Regions from separate parts of the Puerhibacterium sp. TATVAM-FAB25 genome, predicted to be linked through region 1. Evidence: predicted binding sites of a transcription regulator. Region 1 holds the regulator's gene; the other holds the start of a gene.

Region 1 (3,392 bases):
TGGTGGCCGACCGCACGGTGGCCACCCAGCGGGCGTGCGACTTCGCGGCGCGCTCACCGCGCCAGACCACGACCGAGCGCTCGGACTGCCACGGGACGACGGCGTCCGCGCCGACCTCGACCGCCGCCTCGACGGCCAGCTCGTCGCGGTCGCCCTTCGCCAGGGCCTGCACCAGCGTCACGACGACGTCGGGCGCGGGCTCGTGCACGACGTCGTCGACCGTCAGCGTGAGGGTGCCGCCGTCGGCCTGCACCACCGTGCACCGCAGGCGGGTCCCGGCGCCGTCGACCACGTCGACGCGCTCGCCGGCGCGCTTGCGCTGCACGACGCCGGCGTGCCGGCCCTCGGTGCCGCCGAGCGTGTACGTGGCGCCCGGGGCGACGGCGGCGACCGGCGCGCCGCCGTCGGCGAGGAACACCGGCGCGCTCACGCGCCGCCCGCCGTCCGCTCCCCCGCGCCGGCCCGCGGGCGCGTCACCGGCCGCTCAGCTTGTCGCGCAGGCGGGAGAAGACGCCCGGGTGCGCGGCCGCGAGCCGCGGTTCGGGGCGCTCCTCGCCGCGCAGCGCGGCGAGCTGGCGCAGGAGCGCCGCCTGCTCGTCGTCCAGCGCGGAGGGCACCTGGACCTCCACGTGCACGTGCAGGTCGCCGCGCCCGCCGGTGTGCAGGTGGCCGACGCCGAGGCCCTTGAGCACCACGACCTGGCCGGGCTGCGTGCCCGGGCGCAGGTCGATCTCCTGGGCGCCGTCGAGCGTCTCCAGGTCCAGCACGGTGCCCAGCGCCGCCGCCGTCATCGGCACCGGCAGCGTGCAGTGCAGGTCGTCACCGCGTCGCACGAACGTCTCGTGCGGCTTCTCGCGGACCTCGACGTACAGGTCGCCCGCCGGCCCGCCGCCGGGGCCGACCTCGCCCTGCGCGGTGAGCTTGATGCGGGTGCCGGTGTCGACGCCGGCCGGCACGTTGACGGTCAGCGTGCGGCGCGAGCGGACGCGGCCCTCGCCGGCGCAGTCGGGGCAGGGCTCCGGGATGACGGTGCCGTAGCCGCCGCACGCGGAGCACGGCGCGGTCGTCATGACCTGGCCGAGGAACGAGCGGGCGACGCGCTGGACGTGGCCGCGGCCCTGGCAGACCTCGCACGTGCGCAGCTCGGTGCCCGGGCGCGCGCCCTTGCCGGTGCAGGTGGAGCACACGACGGCGGTGTCGACCTGCAGCTCGCGCTTGGTGCCGAACACGGCCTCGGCGAGCTCGACGTCCATGCGCACCAGGGCGTCCTGGCCGCGGCGGGCACGGGGCACGGGCCCCTGGGTTGTCTGCCCGCCGCCGAAGAACGTCTCGAAGATGTCCTGGAAGCCGAAGCCGGCGCCGAAGCCGCCGCCCGCGCCGCCGCCCGGCGCCGTCGGGTCCACGCCCATGTCGTACTGCTGGCGCTTCTCGGGGTTGGACAGCACCTCGTAGGCGCGCGCGACGTCCTTGAACCTCTCCTCGCCCGCCTCGCCGGCGACGTCGGGGTGCAGCTCCCGGGCGAGCTTGCGGTACGCCTTCTTGATCTGCTCGGACGTGGCGTCCCGCGGGACGCCGAGGGTCTCGTAGTAGTCGGCCACAGGTCTCTCTTGGGTCGGGGGGTCAGTGGGGCAGCACGCGCGAGAGGTACCGCGCCACGGCGCGGACGGACGCGATGGTGCCGGGATAGTCCATGCGGGTGGGCCCGATGGAACCGAGGATCGCGACGGGGTCGCCGCCCTCGTCGCCGGAGCCGTAGCCCGACGTCACCACGGACGCCTGGGCGAGCCCCTCGAGGCGGTTCTCGTGGCCGATGCGCACGGCGACGCCGTCCACGGCCATCTCCGTGAGCAGCCCGAGCAGCACGACCTGCTCCTCGAGGGCCTCGAGCACCGGGCTCAGGCCCTGCTCGAAGCGCATGCTCGCGCGGGCGAGGTTCGCCGTGCCGGCCAGCACGATGCGCTCCTCGTTCTCCTCGCCGAGCGTCTCGACGACGGTCTCGGCCACGGCCGTGGCGAGACCGACGAGCGTCGGGTCGAGGCGCTCGACGACGCGCGCGAACGCGACCGGCAGGTCCGTCAGGCCCTTGCCCGCCGCGGCGGCGTTGAGCCGCGCGCGCAGCTCGCCGAGCGTGACGTCGTCGAGGACCGGGCCGTCGTCCGGGTCGGCGGGGCGCGGCACCTCGAGGTAGCGCTGCTCGACACGGCCGGTGTCGGTGATGACGACGACGAGCAGCCGCTCGGCGCCGACCGGCACCAGCTCCAGGTGGCGCAGGCCCGAGCGCCGCAGCGACGGGTACTGCACCACCGCGACCTGGCCCGTGAGCTGGGCGATGAGCCGCCCCGCGCGGGTCAGCACGTCGTCGAGGTCCACGGCCTCGGACAGGAACGTCTCGATGGCGCGCTTCTGCGGCGACGTCAGGGGCCGGACCTCGGCGAGCCGGTCGACGAAGAGGCGGTAGCCCTTGTCGGTGGGGATGCGCCCCGCCGAGGTGTGCGGCTGCGCGATGAGGCCGGCCTCCTCGAGGGCGGCCATGTCGTTGCGGATCGTGGCGGGCGAGACGCCGAGCCGGTGACGCTCGGTGAGCACCCTCGAGCCGACGGGCTCGCGCGTCGAGACGTAGTCCTCGACGATCGCGCGCAGCACCTCAAGACGGCGTTCCTCGCTCACGAGCCCTCCTTCCCGCGGGGCAGCTCTTAGCACTCCTGCCTTCCGAGTGCCATCCTACGCGGGGGCGCCGACCTCGCCCGTGCCCCGTCGGTCACAGTGCGTCGGGCACGGCGCGTCGGGCACGGCGCGTCGGGCACGGCGCGTCGGGCACGGCGCGTCGGGCACCGCCTGAGGTACCCAGGCCGGAGGTCCCGCCCCGGAACCGGTCGGATGACCGATCCGCTGGCCTACCTCAGAGGCGCAGCGTGGAGCCATGAGCGCTGAGCTGTACCACGACACGTTCCGCCGGCACGAGGCCGAGGTCGCCCGCCGGCTCGAGCTGCGACGCCGCGCCGCCGAGCGCACCGCCGCCCCGCCCGCGGTGCGGGGCACGGCGGCCGGCGCACGGGCCCGGCGCGCCGCCGCGGGCCCGCTCGGGGGCGCGCTGCGGGGCGCCGTGCGCGGCCTGGCGACCCGCTACCACCACGCGTGACCCGCCCTCGTCGCGCGGGGCGTGTCGGTCGGCACCCCTGCGCGGCGTCGTCCTAGGCTCGCCGCCGTGCACGACCGCTACGGCTCCGACGTCCTCGCCTCCTCCGGCTCCAGCGTGCCCGGGCGCGTGAACGCCGTCCAGCACCACCGCGCGCGGCCCACCTCGCGACCGCAGGCCGCCGAGCCGGGGCTGGTGGTCGAGGAGGTGCAGACCGGCTGGGTCGGCGCCGTCGTGCGGGTCGAGAAGTCCGGTG
Region 2 (3,392 bases), on a different contig from region 1:
TGCAGCGCGTGCCCGAGCACGGCGCCGCCGCGCGGCAGCGGGACGTCGTCGGCGGCCTGGGCCACGACGGCGTCGCCCGCGGCGGCCGTGCCGCCGGACGACGCCGGCTCGACGGCCGCCGCGTCGCCACCGTCGGCGGAGGCGGCCTCGCCGAGGTCGCCGGGCTCGAGCACGGTGCCGTTGCCGCTCGCGGCGTACGCCGGGAACAGCTCGTCGACCAGCTCCACGTCGCCCAGCGTCGAGTAGGCCAGCGCACGGTCGAGCTCGGCGTCGTAGTTGCCGCGCAGGTCCCAGGCCATGGCCTTGAGCCACGCGAGCGAGTCCACCGGGTCCCACGGCTCCGGCTTCTCGACGCGGGTGGTCGTGCCCAGCACCGTGTACTCGACGGCGAGCTCGGCGGTGCTGCGGCTGTCCAGGTAGGCGTTGACGCCGTCGGCGTACGCGCGCAGGTAGGACTGCGTCTCCGGCGTCAGCAGCTCGAGCTCCTGCTGCGCCACCCGCCGCCACCCGAAGGTGCGGGTGACCTTGTCCGCCTCGATCGCCGCGGGGACGTCGCCCACGAGCTCGGCGAGCCGGCCCGCCGTCACGTGACGGCGGTAGTCCATCTCGAAGAACCGGTCCTGCGCCTGCACGTAGCCCTGCGCGCGGAAGAGGTCCTCGGCCGTGCCGGCGGTGATCTGCGGCACCCCGCGCGCGTCGCGCTGGACGGTCACCTCTCCGTCCAGGCCCTCGAGCTGGACCGACGCGTCGACGTCGGGCAGCGGCTTGCGCACCGTCACGGTGCCGAACGCCACCGCGGCGACGAGCACGACGGCGACCAGCGTCGCGACCGCGACCGCCCACCGGCGCAGGCGGGACCTCCGACGCCGGGGCACCGGCATCTCCTCGGGCGTCTCGTCGGGCGTCTCGGGGGACGGGGCGGCGGCGGGCGGGGTGGCGGACACGCAGGAGAGGCTACCGCGAGGATTTCACCCGCCCGGGGCGGGACGGGCCGCCCCGGCGGGCGCCCCTGGCGGCCGCGGCGCCGTGCGCGGCGGCCGGTGCACCGGGAATGCCGACGCCGCGCGTATCATTGGCACTCGGTAAGCACGAGTGCCAGCAGCGGCCCCGAGGACCGCGCGCACCCGTCCCCACCGTCCCTGAGGAGAGCCCCGTGCCCACCTACGCCTACCGGTGCGCCGACTGCGGTCACGCCTTCGACATCCACCAGTCGTTCAGCGACGACGCCCTCACCGTCTGCCCCGAGTGCGGCGGCACGCTGCGCAAGCAGTACGGCACGGTCGGCGTGACGTTCAAGGGCTCGGGCTTCTACCGGACCGACTCGCGCGGCTCGTCGAGCGCGTCCAGCTCCTCGTCGTCGGGCTCGTCGTCCGGCTCGTCGTCGTCCGGCGCGTCGAAGTCGTCGTCGGGCTCCTCGTCGTCGACCAAGACCGCGTCCTGATCCCCGGCTGACGCGCGTCCGAGGCGGTCCCCGGCACGGGCTGCCGCGAGGCCGTCCACAGGCCGCGCGGCCGGCGCGCCCGGTGCCGACGGCGGCGCCCTAGCGTCCGGTGGCATGAGCCTGCTGCGCCCCGGATCCCGCCGTCCCGCACCCGAGGCCGCCGCGAGGCCGGCGCGGAGCCGTGCCCGCCGCCGGGCCGCGGCGTGGCTGTGGCGGTCCCGCTTCGTGCTGGCCGCCGCGTGCTGCGGCCTGGCGACCATGGCGGCGGTGCACGCGCTGCGCCCGCCCGCGCCGCCCACCACCGACGTCGTGGTCCCGGTGCGGGCGCTGGCGGCGGGGCAGCCGGTGGCCGCCGACGACGTGGCGCTGCGCGCGCTGCCGGCGGAGGTCGTGCCCGACGACGCGCTCGCCGACCCGGACGACGCGGTGGGCCGCACCCCCGTCGTGGAGCTCCCCGCCGGGCTGCCGCTCACGGGCGAGCTCGTGGCGGGCGGCGAGGTCGTGGCGCGCGCCCCGGACGGCACCGTCGTCGTCCCCGTCCTCCTCGACGGCACGGCCGCGGCGCTGCTGCGGCCGGGCGACCGCGTGGACCTCGTGACCACCGCGCAGCCCGACGAGGGCTCCCCCGACGCGGCATACCTCGCCCGCGGGGCGCTGGTGCTGCCGTCGGCGGGGCGGCAGGCGGGCGAGCGGGCCGGCGGCGGGCTGCTGGATGGTGGCGCCGCCGGCGACCCGGCGGCGGCGACGCTGCTGGCCGTGGGCCCGGACGAGGCGCCCGCCGTGTCGGCGGCGTCCGGCACCGGGACGGTCGGCGCGGTGCTGGTGCCGTGAGAGGCCGCACCGGCCGGGTGCCTGGCGGACCGTGGAGGCCGGCGGACGCGTCGGTGCTCGCGTTGCGGTCCCCGGCCGAGACCCGAACAATCTGCGCGGGACCGGGCGCGGTGCCGCCGCGGCGGCACCAGACCCCTGCAGCGACCGAGAGGACCACATGCTCCAGGGCTTCAAGGCCTTCATCGCGCGCGGCCACGTCGTCGACCTGGCCGTGGGCGTCGTCATCGGCGGCGCCTTCACCGCGATCGTCACCAGCCTCGTCGAGGGGGTCCTCACCCCGCTCATCGCGGCGATCTTCGGCGCGCCCGACATCTCCGGCGTCGGCAAGTTCGTCGTCAACGAGGCGCACTTCAGCATCGGCCTGGTGCTGCAGGCGGTGCTCAACTTCCTGCTGGTGTCGGCGGCGCTCTACTTCGTCGTGGTAGTGCCGATCAACCGCCTGAGCCACCTGCGCAAGAAGGGCGCCGAGCCGGAGCCGCCGGCGCCGTCCGAGGACGTGCTGCTGCTGCAGGAGATCCGCGACCTGCTGGCCGCCGGGGCCGGCCGGACCACGCCGAACGCGAGCGACCCGGGAGACGGCACGGCCAGGAACGGGACGGCCGGCGACGGTGCAGCCGGCGCCGGCACCGCCGAGGACGGCGTGGGCGCGAGCCCGCGCCACGCCGCGCGGTAGACGCCGCCGGCTCAGCGCCACCGACTCGACGCCACCGGCTCAGCCGTCCGACGTGGCGCGGCCGGCTCGGCCGGCTCAGCGGCGGCCCCAGTGCGGCGGCACGTCGCGCAGCAGGCGCTCGTCGTTCTCGCCGTGGCTGCCCCGCTCGTCGGCGGGCAGCCCGAGCACCGGCTCCCGCTCCGTGCCCTGCCGCACGACGCGGCGGTGCCCGCGCCGACGCGGCTGCGCGGCGTCGTCCGCCGCCGCGCCGGAAGCGGCCGCGCCGGAGGTAGCCCCGTCGGGAGCGGCCTCGTCGCGAGCGGGCTCGTCGGGGTGGGAGGAGGCGCTGTCGGTCACCCGACCATTCTCCGCCACCGGCCGGGCACGCCCGGCCGGCGGCGGGTCACGCGGACCGCGAAGGAGGAGGCGTCACTCGCGCCCGTCGCCGTGCATGCCGTCGCCGTGCAC

Evidence for each region. The regulator HrcA, encoded in region 1, represses chaperone genes, less so after heat shock. The targets are predictions, from matches to a motif close to TTNGCACTCGNNNNNNNCGAGTGCNAA.
Region 2: a site for HrcA is predicted at 1,073-1,099, ahead of U5M74_RS10110 (FmdB family zinc ribbon protein). Genes of this name have one in related genera too.

What each region holds. Positions count from the first base shown of each region.
Region 1 is NZ_JAXUAK010000002.1:268,742-272,133, forward strand. Features, by position in the region: gene U5M74_RS03550 (16S rRNA (uracil(1498)-N(3))-methyltransferase) at 1-430, opposite strand, end outside; gene dnaJ (molecular chaperone DnaJ) at 474-1,598, opposite strand; gene hrcA (heat-inducible transcriptional repressor HrcA) at 1,621-2,667, opposite strand; gene U5M74_RS03565 (hypothetical protein) at 2,921-3,139, shown strand; gene U5M74_RS03570 (DUF3097 domain-containing protein) at 3,206-3,392, shown strand, end outside.
Region 2 is NZ_JAXUAK010000009.1:50,059-53,450, reverse strand. Features, by position in the region: gene U5M74_RS10115 (penicillin acylase family protein) at 1-881, opposite strand, end outside; gene U5M74_RS10110 (FmdB family zinc ribbon protein) at 1,154-1,441, shown strand; gene U5M74_RS10105 (SAF domain-containing protein) at 1,556-2,272, shown strand; gene mscL (large conductance mechanosensitive channel protein MscL) at 2,430-2,945, shown strand; gene U5M74_RS10095 (hypothetical protein) at 3,021-3,281, opposite strand; gene U5M74_RS10090 (hypothetical protein) at 3,354-3,392, opposite strand, start outside.